3 regions of the Amycolatopsis sp. CB00013 genome follow, and region 1 is predicted to be linked to each of the others. Evidence: riboswitches for the same ligand, from Rfam matches in the RefSeq annotation. Region 1 holds a riboswitch; each other region holds the start of a gene.
What was found. Region 1 has a riboswitch for cobalamin ahead of AMK34_RS39550 (prenyltransferase/squalene oxidase repeat-containing protein). Riboswitches for the same ligand answer to the same signal wherever they lie in the genome.
Positions count from the first base shown of each region.

Region 1 (4,273 bases):
TGCCGTCCTCGGTGACCTCGACGTGGTCGCCGCCGACGAGCCGGTTCGTCAGATAAGCCCCGAGTCGGACGGCCGGGGTCGCGGTGACCGGAGCGGCGATCGCCGCGACCGTCGACACCCGGGCGCCGGTGGACGCCTTGGGCGTGATGGATTTCTTGGGCTTAGGAGCGGGCTTGTGCGGCTGCGTGACAGGAGCCGGGGTTTCCGGGACGCCGGTGGTCGGCGGCAGGACTTCGCCCTTCGCGAGCGAGTGGAAACCGACCTGCGACAACCCGAGCGAAGCCTGGGCACTCGCGCGGATCCAAGTGTCGAGGCCGCTGATGCCGGAGGAACGCGCCGCCTCGTAGGAAGCCGGGTCGTAGGCGATCGCGCCGAGTTCGCCCGCGAGCTTGTTCCCGGAGTCGGCCGCGGCGTTCGCCTGCGCGGATTTGAGGAACCGCACGCCCTTGTCCACCGCCGCGTTCGCGCCGCCCGCGTCGACGAGCGCTTGGACGATCAGGCCGGTGCTGTTGGTGTTCGGCGCCTCGGTGCCGACGCCGCCACCCCAGCCGCCGCCGGGCGTCTGGTTCGCCTTGAGCCACGAGACGGTCTTGGCGATCGGGGCGTCGAGACCGGCCGCGCCCGCCTTCTTCGCGGCCAGCATCGCCGAGAGGGCGAGTCCCGTGGCGTCACCGTCGGTCGGGGAAAGGCCGAGCGGTTTGCCCTCGTCACAGGTCGAGACCTTGCGGCCGTCCGGGGTGACGTGGTCGCCGGTCTCCTTCGTCGGGATGTAGGAGAAGAGGACGCGGAAGTAGCCCTCGGAACACTGCTGGGTCAGCAGCCTGTCGATGGCGATCCGGTCGTTCTCTCCCGCCACGGCGAGCCCGATCACGCCGAGCGCCTGGCCGAACATGTTCGCGTTGTTGCTCACCGCGTCGGCGAGGGCCGGATCCTTGGAGTAATCGCTGACCCGGCCCTTGTCGGGGCCCTTGCGCATGATGGCCGCATGGGTCTCGGCGACCAGGTCGTAGCCGTCGAAGGCCCGCGGATTCCGGCCGGACACCTGGGCGGCGACCAGCGTCTTCGCCACGGCGCCGCCGACGATGATCTTGTCGTATCCGGCGCCGGGAGCGAGCCCGTCCCAGGTGAAGTAGTCGGTGGCGTGGCCCTGGTCGTCGAGGAACTTCACGATCGGCTCGGCCCGCGCGCCTTCGCCCGCGGCGTACATCGCGAAGAGCGCGTCGAGCATCAGGCCGTGGTCGGGCAATGAGCCGCCGCTGGGGTTGTCGAATGTGCCGTCCGGCTTCAGCTTCGTCGCGAGCCAGCGGGAATTCACCTTCGCCGCACCGGGATCGTTCGCCGCCGTCGCCGTCCCGCTGAGCGGTGCGGCGATCATGGTGACGATGACGGCGAACGCCGACGCGGCCAGATACCCGCGGCGCATGACTCCTCCTTGCGGCATGGCGGAGGACAGCGCGGGACGCCGCAGTCACCCCTGTTTATCGCGACAGTGGTTCGTACGTCCGCCCGTTCGGTATCCCGGCTCGCCCTGCGAGGGGCCCACGGTTGCGCGACAGCGCCGGATTTCGACCGGCTTCCCCGTCACGGGCGGCGGTGTTCTGTTGTCGAGCCAGCCGAGGTTAACACCTGTTCACCGTCGGTAGGTACCACCGGCAAGTCGGTCGTGAGGATCACATGGGCACCCGGCGGTATCCCGCACCCGACCGGGGTGAGAGTCTTCAGGCGCGGTCGTGGGGGAAGTCCGGTGAGAGTCCGGCGCTGTCCCGCAACGGTGTGCCTTCCAGGCGAGCCCGGTCACCCACATCGCACGGTGTCACCGACTCCTGTCGTGGAAATGCGGGAAAGGGTTCTCATGAGACGTTTGGTTTTCGCTGTCGCCGTACTGTGCGGCATCGGGCTGGTCGCCGCTCCGGCGGCGGCCGCGGCCACTCACGACAAGGCGGACGCCGCCGCGGGCTGGCTCGCCAGGCAGATGACCGACGGCGAACGGTTCGAGGCCGACTTCGGCGGTCAGAAGTTCCCCGATCAAGGCCTGACGATCGACGCGATCTTCGCGTTCGCCGCGGCCGGCGTGTCGGACACGAACGCGGGCAAGGCGATCGCCTGGCTCGCGAAGCCGGAGGTCACCACCGGCTACGTCGGGGGCGGCACCGAGGCCTATGCGGGCGCGCACGCCAAATTGATGCTCGCCGCGCAGATCCGGGGCAAGGACCCGGCGTCGTTCGGCGGCGTCGACCTGAAGGCGGGCCTGCTCTCGCTGCTCACGCCGTCCGGCCGGTTCTCCGACCGATCCGAGTACGGCGACTACTCCAACGCCCTCTCGCAGTCGCTCGCCCTCCTGGCGCTGGACCGCACCCCGGGCGGTGCCCCGGCGTCGGCCGTGACGTTCCTCGCGGGCACCCAGTGCGCGGACGGCGGTTTCCCGCAGAACTTCGGCGAAGCGACGTGCACGAGCGACGTCGACGCGACCGCGACGGTCGTGCAGGCCTTGCGCGCCGTCGGCGACCCGGTGAACGCCCGCGAGGGCACGTCGTGGCTGGTCACGAAGCAGCACGCGAACGGCGGCTTCGGCGTCGGCGCGAACGCGCCCAACGCCAACAGCACCGGCCTCGCCGCGGAAGCGCTGGCCGGTCATCGTCCCGCCGCCGCGGTCAAGGCGCGGGAATTCCTGCGGTCGCTGCAGACCGGCTGCGCCGGCGCCGAGGCCGACCGGGGCGCGATCGCCTACGACGCCACCGGTCCGAACCCGACGACCGCCCCGCGCGCGACCGCGCAGGCGATCCTCGGTCTTGCCAGGGTTCCGCTGAGCGACCTGCACGGCGGTGGCCGTCCGCAAGCCCCGGTCCTCGCCTGCCCGTGAGGTGAGACCGTTCCCGTAACTCGCGTGATTGAAGACCGAACTCGCGTGATTGAAGGCGGAACTCACGTGTTACGCCTTCAATCACGCGAGTCACGCCTCTGAGCACGTGAGTCACGGGCAGCGTCACTCGCCGGCGGCGACGCGGCGCGCGAGTTCCACGCGGGACCGCACCCCCAATGCGGTGAAGATGTTCCGCAGGTGGTGGTCCACCGTCCGGTGGCTGATCACCAGCCGCCGCGCGATCTCCTTGTTCGTCTCCCCCGCCGCCACCAGCCGGGTGATGGCGTCCTGTTGCGGCGTGAGGCCGGCGAGCGATCGGTGCGGAGCGTCGACGGTCTCGCCCGCCGCCCGCAGCCCGGCTCGGGCCCGTTCGGCGAAGCGGGTCGCGCCGACGTTTTCGAAGCCGCGCAAGGCATCGCGGAACTGGTCTCGGGCGTCACGGGTCCGGCGATGCCGCCGCAGCAGGGTGGCGTACGCGAACCTGGTCCTGGCGAGTTCCACCGCGCCGCCCGCCCGCCGGTGCGCCTCGATGGCCGACTGGAAATGTCGTTCCGCCACACCGGGATCCGACGCCATCAGCGCGTGACAACGGTGGCTCAACGCGAGCCAGCAGGGTTCCGCCCCGGCCAGCGTCCAGCGGTCGAACACCTCCAGCGCGGAACGGGCGCGTTCGGGACGTCCGGCACAGACGGCCGCCTCGACGAGTTGCGGTGTGGCCAGCACGCGGATCACCGGCTGGTCGCCGGAGACGCCCGAAGCGAGATCTTCGAGTCTGCTCAGCGCGTCGTCGGGCCGGTCCTCGGCCAGGTCCAGGCAGGCGTACGCCCACGCGGCGACGGCGGCGGGCCTGCCGAGCCCACGTTCGGCGATGCCCTCGGCCGCCTCGTCCAGCTCCGGCGCACGGTCGCCGAGGAGCGCGGCGGCCAGCCCCAGCAACGTCAGGTGTTCCATCCGCAGGTTGTGGGGCGCGCGCAGGCCGTCGCGGGACGCCGCCCGCGCACACGGGATCCGGTCGAGCGCGATGGCCGAAAGCGCAAGATAGACCAGCGCCCACGGCAGTTCGGCGTGGCGTTCGCCGAGCCGCGCGCGGCTCACCGCGGCCGCCGCGTACTCATGTGCCTGTTCCGCGTGCCCGCGGGCGAAGGCCGCTTCGGCGGCCCAGACGGCTCCGGCGACGTCGGTGTCGGCCATCCCCTTGGCGACGGCTTCCTCCAGCGGGACGACGGCGTCGTCGTGCCGTCCGGCGTAGACCGACGTCAAACCCCGGAAATGCGCGAAGGCCAGCCCTTCTCCGGCCGGGACCGTCCGCGCCAACGCCCGGTAGCCACCGAGGTCGCCGCCGAGCCTCCGCGCCTCGCCCGCCAGCAGCAGCGCGGCGGCCGGATCGGGCAGCAGTCGCGCCGCCGTGCCGAG
Region 1 is NZ_LIWC01000007.1:623,394-627,666, reverse strand. It holds gene AMK34_RS39555 (hypothetical protein) at 1-1,423, opposite strand, end outside; cobalamin riboswitch at 1,513-1,579, opposite strand; cobalamin riboswitch at 1,672-1,820, shown strand; gene AMK34_RS39550 (prenyltransferase/squalene oxidase repeat-containing protein) at 1,853-2,860, shown strand; gene AMK34_RS39545 (helix-turn-helix transcriptional regulator) at 2,984-4,273, opposite strand, start outside.

Region 2 (4,273 bases), on a different contig from region 1:
TCGGGCAGTCGATCGAGCCGCTGTTCCAGAACCTGTTCGTCAAGTCGAACATGTCCGGCGACTTCACCGTGGTGAACCCGCACCTGGTCCGCTCGCTCAAGGAGCGCGGGCTGTGGGACGAGGTCATGGTCTCGGACCTGAAGTACTTCGACGGCAGCCTCGGCCAGATCGACCGCGTGCCGGACGACCTGAAGGCGCTGTACGCGACCGCGTTCGAGATCGAGTCCAAGTGGCTGGTGGACGCCGGTTCGCGGCGCCAGAAGTGGATCGACCAGGCCCAGTCGCTGAACCTGTACATCGCGGCGCCCAGCGGCCGCAAGCTCGACGAGCTGTACCGCTACGCCTGGCACAAGGGCCTCAAGACCACGTACTACCTGCGGGCCCGGTCCGCGACGCACGTGGAGAAGAGCACCCTGCGCGGCACCGACGGCAAGCTGAACGCGGTCTCGGCCACCCCGGCCCCCGCCGCACCCGCTTCGCCGAAGCCCGCCGCCGCCCCGGCTCCCGCCGCTTCGCCCGCGCCGTCGGCTTCCGCCGCGGTTCCGGCCGTGCCGGTGACCGCTCCTGCCCCGGCCGCCAAGCCGGAGCCGAAGGAGATGCCGAAGGTCTCGGACGTCGACTTCGTCGCCACCGAAGGCGCCGCCTGCCGGATCGACGACCCCGACTGCGAAGCCTGCCAGTAAGACATCGTCGTGAGTGGCGATTCGGGTTAGAACCCGAATCGCCACTCACGACCCCCGACTCGTGAAGTGAGCTTTCATGACCACCTTTGACGCCTCCGCCGACGCCACGGGCCTCGGTGAGATCGAAGTCGGCGCCGCCCGCATCAACGTCGACGACAAGCGGATGATCAACGCCCGCGCCGACGTCAACCAGCTGCTGCCGATGAAGTACACCTGGGCGTGGGAGAAGTACCTCGCCGGCTGCAACAACCACTGGATGCCGACCGAGGTCGCCATGCAGGCCGACATCGCGCTGTGGAAGTCGCCCGACGGCCTCACCGAGGACGAGCGCACCATGCTGAAGCGCAACCTCGGCTTCTTCGCCACCGCGGAATCGCTGGTGGCCAACAACATCGTGCTCGCGGTGTACCGGCAGATCACCAACCCCGAATGCCGCCAGTACCTGCTGCGCCAGGCGTTCGAGGAGGCCGTGCACACGCACACCTTCCAGTACATCTGCGAAAGCCTCGGCCTGGTCGAGGGCGAGCTGTTCAACATGTACCGCGAGGTCCCGTCCATTTCGGACAAGGACGCGTGGGCGCTGAAGTACACGCAGAACCTGGAGAACCCGGACTTCGAGACCGGCACCCCGGAAGCCGACCAGAACTTCCTGCGTGACCTCGTCGCGTTCTACGTGATCTTCGAGGGCATGTGGTTCTACACCGGTTTCGCGCAGATCCTCTCGCTCGGCCGCCGGAACAAGATGATCGGTATCGCCGAGCAGTACCAGTACATCCTGCGCGACGAGTCGATCCACCTGAACTTCGGCATCGACTGCATCAACCAGATCAAGATCGAGAACCCGCACCTGTGGTCCGAGGAGTTCCAGGCGGAGATCCGGACGATGCTGACCGAGGCGTGCGAACTCGAGGTCGCCTACGCCCGCGACACCATGCCGCGCGGCATGCTCGGGCTCTCGGCCGAGCTGATCGAGCAGTACATGCACTTCATCACCGACCGGCGGGCGCAGCAGATCGGCCTCGCGCCGATCTTCGGCGAGACCGAGAACCCGTTCCCGTGGATGTCGGAGGCGATGGACCTCAAGAAGGAGAAGAACTTCTTCGAGACCCGCGTCATCGAGTACCAGTCCGGTGGCGCCCTCGACTGGGACTGATCACCGACACGTAGTACATGAAGGCCCCCTTCCTTGCGCCTAGGTACAGGAAGGGGGCCTTCATGTACTTCTCCTTCGCGGTACGCTCCGGAGTGCTACTGGTTCGCCCGGCCTCCCAGGCCGGTCGAGGTAACAGGGAACCCGGTGCGAATCCGGGACTGCCCCGCAGCGGTATGTGGGAACGAAAGCCGTCACCGTGCGAGACACGGTAAAGCACTGGGACATGGCGCCCCGGGAAGCGACGGCCGGTAGGAGCGAGCGAGTCGCCCACGAGTCCGAAGACCTGCCCGTGGTACGCGCGCCGACGGCGTGCGTGAGTCCGGGCCTCGTGGGATGGGCACGACCGAACGGCGGTCACTCCTGCGCGCTCCGGGCTCCGACGACAAGCTCGCGAGGAGAGAGCTGTGACCGAAATCGGCACGACAGTGCTGGGCTACCCCCGGATCGGACCGGACCGGGAACTCAAGCGTTCACTCGAACGCTACTGGGCGGGCAGGATCGACGAGGCCGAACTGCTCGGCACCGGCCGCGCGCTGCGCACCCGCGCCTGGCGGGAACTCAAGGACGCGGGACTGGATTCCGTCCCCTCCAACACGTTCTCCCACTACGACCAGGTACTCGACACCACCGAGCTGTTCGGAGCGCTGCCGGAGCGCTTCACCACGCTCGGCCTCTCGCCGCTCGACACCTACTTCGCCGCCGCGCGCGGGGTGCAGGACGCGCCGGCGATGGAGATGACGAAATGGTTCGACACGAACTACCACTACATCGTCCCCGAACTCGGCCCGGAAACGACGTTCTCGCTCACCGGCACCAAACCGCTGGACGAGTACCGCGAAGCCCGCGCGATCGGCGTCGAGACCCGGCCGGTGCTGGTGGGCCCGGTGACGTTCCTGCTGCTCGCGAAGCCGGCCGGGACGGCTCCGGAGGGCTTCCGTCCGCTGGAGCTGCTCGACAACCTTCTCGACGGCTACGTCGACCTACTGCGCCGTCTGCACGACGAAGGCGTCGAGTGGGTCCAGTTCGACGAGCCCGCCTTCGCCGCCGATCGCAGCGAACGGGAACTCAACGCGCTCATCCGCGCCTACCACCGGCTCGCGAAGGAGACCGCGCGGCCGAAGATCCTGGTCGCCGGGTACTTCGGCGGGCTCGGACGCGGACTCGGCGTGCTCGCCCGCTCCCCGATCGACGCGATCGCCGTCGATCTCGTGTCCGATGAGTCCTTTGTGGACGCCGTCGCCTCCGAACCCGCCTTGCGGGACAAAGAGGTTCTGGCCGGTGTCGTGGACGGGCGCAACGTCTGGCGCACGGATCCGACCCGCGCGCTCAGCCGGGCGGCGACGTTGCTGGGCACCGCGAAGTCGGTCAGCGTGTCGACGTCCTGCTCGCTGCTGCACGTGCCCTACGACGTCGAACGGGAGGACGGGCTTCACCCGCGACTGAAGGGCTGGCTCGCTTTCGCCAGGCAGAAGGTCGACGAGGTCGTTCTGCTCGGGCGCGCGTTGAAAGAAGAGGGAGTCGACCTCTCCGCCGCCCGCGCCGCGGCCACGGATCGCGCGACGGCGGCCGATCTGGCCGACAGCGGGGTCCGCGCCCGGCTGGAGGCGCTGCGGCCGGAGGACACCGTCCGCTCCCCCTATGCTCGGCGGGCGGCGGCTCAGCAGGCCGCGTTGAACCTGCCGCCGTTGCCGAGCACGACGATCGGCTCGTTCCCGCAGACCACCGACGTCCGCAAGGCGCGGGCCGCGCACAAGGCGGGTTCGCTGGACGACGCGGGCTACGAAGCCGCGATGAAGGCGGAGATCGAGCGCGTCGTCCGGCTGCAGGAGGACCTCGGCCTCGACGTGCTGGTGCACGGTGAGCCCGAGCGCAACGACATGGTGCAGTACTTCGCCGAGCGGCTGGCCGGGTTCGCGGCCACCGACTTCGGCTGGGTGCAGTCCTACGGTTCGCGGTGCGTCCGTCCGCCGATCCTGTACGGCGACGTCTCGCGTCCGGAGCCGATGACCGTCGAGTGGGCGCGCTACGCCCAAGGCCTGACCGGCAAACCCGTCAAGGGCATGCTGACCGGACCGGTGACGATCCTGGCGTGGTCGTTCGTCCGCGACGATCAGCCGCTGGGCGAGACCGCCCGTCAGGTGGCGCTGGCCATCCGCGACGAGGTGCACGACCTGCAGGAGGCGGGCATCCGCGTCATCCAGGTGGACGAGCCGGCGTTGCGGGAGCTGCTCCCGCTGCGCGCGGCGGCGCACGAGGCGTACTTCGCGTGGGCGGTTTCGTCGTTCCGGCTGGCGACTTCCGGGATCGACGACGCCACCCAGATCCACACGCATATGTGCTATTCGGAATTCGGTGAGGTGGTCAAGGCGATCGACGCGCTCGACGCCGACGTCACCAGCATCGAGGCCGCGCGGTCGAAGATGGAGGTCGTCACCGA
Region 2 is NZ_LIWC01000003.1:1,304,762-1,309,034, reverse strand. It holds gene AMK34_RS25700 (ribonucleoside-diphosphate reductase subunit alpha) at 1-683, shown strand, start outside; gene AMK34_RS25695 (ribonucleotide-diphosphate reductase subunit beta) at 760-1,836, shown strand; cobalamin riboswitch at 1,919-2,141, shown strand; gene metE (5-methyltetrahydropteroyltriglutamate--homocysteine S-methyltransferase) at 2,241-4,273, shown strand, end outside.
Region 2: linked by a shared signal. The riboswitch ahead of metE (5-methyltetrahydropteroyltriglutamate--homocysteine S-methyltransferase) and the one ahead of AMK34_RS39550 (prenyltransferase/squalene oxidase repeat-containing protein) in region 1 are both predicted to bind cobalamin.

Region 3 (4,273 bases), 160 kb from region 1:
GCACCCGGTCGATCCGCGATCCTTCGCGCAGCCCGCAGACCACCCCGACGACCAGCGCGAGCGGAACGAGCACGAGCAGCGTCACCCCGGCGAGCGCCGCGGTGGCGGCGAAACGGCGGACGATCTCGTCGGCCACCGGGGCGCCGGTCACGAGCGACCGGCCGAGATCGCCGGTGACCAGCCCCGAAAGCCAGTTCCCGAACCGGTCGAGCAGCGGCTGGTCGAGCCCGAGCTGGTGGCGGACGGTCGCCACCTGCTCGTCGGTGGCCTGTTCGCCGAGCACGACCGAGGCCGCGTCGCCCGGCAGCAACGCGGTCACGGCGAACGTCGCGACCAGCACGAACATCGCCTGCACCACCGCGAAACCCAGCCGTCGTACGGCGTGACCCCGCACGTCAGGACAGCCGGGCGCGGTCGAACCGAGCCCAATCGAAGGTGTTCGGCGGCGCGGTCACCACCCCGGAAACCCGTTTCGACACGGCGATGGTCCAGGTGCTGAACCCCCAGGCGAGCAGACCGCCGGTTTCGTGGACGATCCGTTGCGCGTCGCCGAACAGCGCCAGCCTGGCGCGTTCGTCCGCGGTGGCCGTGGCGCGATCCAGCAGCGCGTCGAACTCCGGCGAGCCGAAGCCGTTCACGTTGTTCGAGCCGCGCGTGCGGAAGCGCTGGTTGAGGAACGTCGGGACGGGCAGGGTGGCCGTGCGGGTGAGCGCGGCGACGCCCTTGGTCTTGACCTCGCTGAAATAGGTGCTCGACGCGCGGGTGTTCGGGGTGGCGGCGAGCCCGATCTCCTTGAGCTGCTGGGAAATCAGTGTGGCCGCGGTGGCGAAACCCGGGTCGACGTCGCTGGTCTCGACGGCGAAGGCCAGCCCTTCCGCGCCCGCCTCGCGGACGAGCGACCGGGCCAGGTCCACATCGCGGCGGCGTTGGGGGATGTCCGCGGCATACCCGCGAAGTCCCTTGCCGAACAGGTCGTTGCCGATCTCCCCGCGTCCGGCCAGCGCGACGCGGTTCAACGCCTCTCTGTCCACTCCGGACAGTACGGCGCGCACCAGCCTCGGGTCGGAGAAGGGGGGTTGCGTCAGGCGCAGCATCATGCCCTGCATCGTCGTGCCCTTGGCTTCGAGCAGCGAAACGCGTCCGTCGCCCGCCAGCCGTGCCGCGGTTCCGGCCGCGAGGTCGTGGGCGTAGTCGACCTGCCCGGACAGCAACGCGTTGACGCGCGCGGTTTCTTCGTTGACCGGCACGAATTCCAGCTCGTCGATACTCGGCGCGCCGTCCCAATGCGACTCGTTCTTGCGGAACACCGCCGCGCCGCCGGGGGTGAACGAGACGAAACGGAACGGCCCCGAGCCGACCGGCGCGGTGAAGTCCGTCGTCCCGGCGGGCACGATCTCCGCACCGGGAGCGCCCCAGCCCGACGGGAATTCGAAGTCGGGCGCGGTCAGCGTCAGCTCGAGTTCGGTGGGGGACAATGCCTTGCTGCGGGCGAAGTCCATCTTCGCGAAGTATTGCCGCGACGAGGAAGCCAGCGCGGGGTCGGCGATCCGCCGGAAGCTGTAGAGCACGTCGTCCGCGGTGACCGGACGACCGTCGTGGAAGGCCGCCTGCCGCAGCCGGATCCGCCAGCGCGTGCCGGCGACGTCGCTTTCCCAGGACTCGGCCAGCCGCGGCCGCAAGGAGGTGTCGGCGTTGTAGGCGACCAGCGTGTCGAAGAGCGCCTTGGCCCGCGCCTGGTCGACGAAGAGCGAAACCTGGGACGGGTCGAGGGTTTCCTTCGACCCGCCCGCGGCGAACGCCACTCGCAACCGGCCCGTGTCCGCGGGCGCGGTCCCGCAGGCGGCCAACGGCGTGAGCGCGGCCAGCGCGAGCAGTCTCCGACGGGTGAGCGGATGACGCGTCATAGGGACCTCCGGGACGTCGAGCACTGTCCCGGGCGCGCGACCGCACGTGAACGGGACCCCGCTCCGCACTCCACGACAGTTGGGGTTGGCGGTGTCCGGCGGGCAGTCCGGCTCACGGCTCGGCGGCCGATCACGGTTGCGGGTCAGCGCCGGATTCACACCGGCTTCCCCCGACGGGCACCTTCTTACGTTGTGGCGCACACGGTAACCCATGACCGGCGTGTGCTACACAGGATCAAGATCACGAAGGGGAGGCCGGTGGACGAGAAGCTCGCGGCGGACTGGGTGCGCCGGTGGGACGTGCAGCAGGAACGCTATGTCGCCGACCGTGAAGAACGTTTCACCGTGGTGATCGACGTCGTCGAACACGTCTGCCGCGACGTCGCCGAGCCACTGGTGCTGGATCTAGGCTGCGGCCCCGGCTCGCTGACCACCAGGCTCGCCCGGCGGTTACCGCACGCACGGATCGTCGGCCTCGACGACGACCCGTTCCTGCTCGCCCTCGCCCGCGCGACCCGGCCGGAGCGGAGCGACATCGAGTACGTCCGGGCCGATCTCGCCGAGAGCGGCTGGCTGAAGTGGCGGCCTGTCGACGCCGCCGTCTCGACGACCGCGTTGCACTGGCTGCGCCCCGAGCGGCTCGCCGAGGCCTACCGTGACCTCGCCGTCGCGCTGAGGGCGGGCGGAGCGCTCGTGAACGGCGACCACCTCTACGACGAGCAACCGGCCATCCGCGAGCTCGCCGAAGTCGTCAAGGAGCGCCGGGCGGCCCGTGCCGGGGTCCACGCCAACGAGGACTGGAAGACCTGGTGGGCGGCGGTGGCCGCGGATCCCGCGCTGCGGGAGCGCTTCACGGCCGATGAGTTGCGCGGCACCTCGACCGGCTACGGCAACCGGCTCAGCCCGCAGGAGCACACCCGGCTGCTTCGAGCGGCGGGGTTCGCGGAGGTGGCCCCGGTGTGGCAGTCCGGCGACGACTACGTCCTGGCGGCCCTGCGCTGACCGGCTGCGGATGTTGTGAAAGTGGCTTTCGCAACACCTGCTCGGACTCTGCCACCCATGAGGACCGCAGGCCGGGGTGAAGGGGACTTTCCGCTCGTGCGATGAGGGGAAGGTCCCCTTCACCCTGTCGGTCGCCACCGTACTGACCGGCTCCGACTTGCGGGTCCGCCGGCCTCGTGTCCAATGGACACGGCAAGCCACTGACCGGCGAGAGGACACGTGAACCCGGTGAACCTGACCCTCGTCGTCGTCCTCGGTGTCGTCAGCATCGTCCTGGTGGCCGCGTTCTCCGAACGGCTCAACGTGGCCGCTCCGCTGAGCCTCGTGGTGGCCGGTATCGGCCTGAGCTTCCTGCCCGGCGTCCCGCATCCCGAGGTCGAACCGGAGCTGATCCTCGCCGGAGTACTCCCGCCGCTGCTGTATTCGGCGGCGGTGAACATGCCGGTGGTCGATTTCCGGCGGAACATCCGGCCGATCACCGGTCTCGCGGTGCTGCTCGTGGTGGGGACGACCCTGGGCGCGGGCTGGCTGTTCCACGAGCTGATCCCGGACATCGGCTGGCCCGCCGCGTTCGCGCTCGGTGCGGTCATCAGCCCCACTGACGCCGTCGCCGCGACTTCCGTGGGACGGCGGCTCGGCCTCCCGCCCCGGCTGCTGACCGTGCTCGAAGGCGAAGGACTCGTCAACGACGCCTCCGCGCTCGTCCTGCTGCGGTCGGCCGTCGCCGCGGTCGCCGGGTCGGTGTCCGTCTGGGGCATCGTGGGGGAGTTCGTCTTCGCGGTCGTCGTGGCGGTCGGGATCGGGCTGCTCGTCGGGATCGTCAACGTCCGGGTGCGCGCGTTGCTGGGCAACGCCGTGCTCAACACCGCGATCTCCTTCGTGGTCCCCTTCATCGCGTTCCTGCCCGCGGAAGAGGCCGGAGCCTCCGGCGTGCTCGCGGTCGTCGTCGCCGGCCTGGTGACCGGTCACCTCGCTCCGCGGCATCTGCGCGCGACGGATCGGCTCGCCGAGGCCGTCAACTGGCGCACCGCGGCCTTCCTGCTGGAAAGCGCGATGTTCCTGCTCATGGGACTCAGCGTCAAAACCCTCATCGACGAGGTGCACGACGACGGTTCGAGCGTGTGGCGCGCGCTCGGCATCGGGCTGGCCGCGTCGGCGCTCGTCATCGTCGCGCGCATCGTCTTCGTCGGGCCCTTGGTCGGTGGCCTGTACCGCGAGCAGCGGAAGGCAGCTCGGTTCAAGCCCCGGCTGGAAACGACGCAGGCGGTGCTGCGGGGCGACGAGTCGAATCCCGCCGTCACCGAACGGCTGGACAAAGCGTCACCGAGGCTGGTGGCGCATTTCCGGAAACGGCTCGACCGGGCCGC
Region 3 is NZ_LIWC01000007.1:462,781-467,053, forward strand. It holds gene AMK34_RS38725 (ABC transporter permease) at 1-394, opposite strand, end outside; gene AMK34_RS38730 (ABC transporter substrate-binding protein) at 396-1,904, opposite strand; cobalamin riboswitch at 1,985-2,139, opposite strand; gene AMK34_RS38735 (class I SAM-dependent methyltransferase) at 2,163-2,906, shown strand; gene AMK34_RS38740 (cation:proton antiporter) at 3,135-4,273, shown strand, end outside.
Region 3: linked by a shared signal. The riboswitch ahead of AMK34_RS38730 (ABC transporter substrate-binding protein) and the one ahead of AMK34_RS39550 (prenyltransferase/squalene oxidase repeat-containing protein) in region 1 are both predicted to bind cobalamin.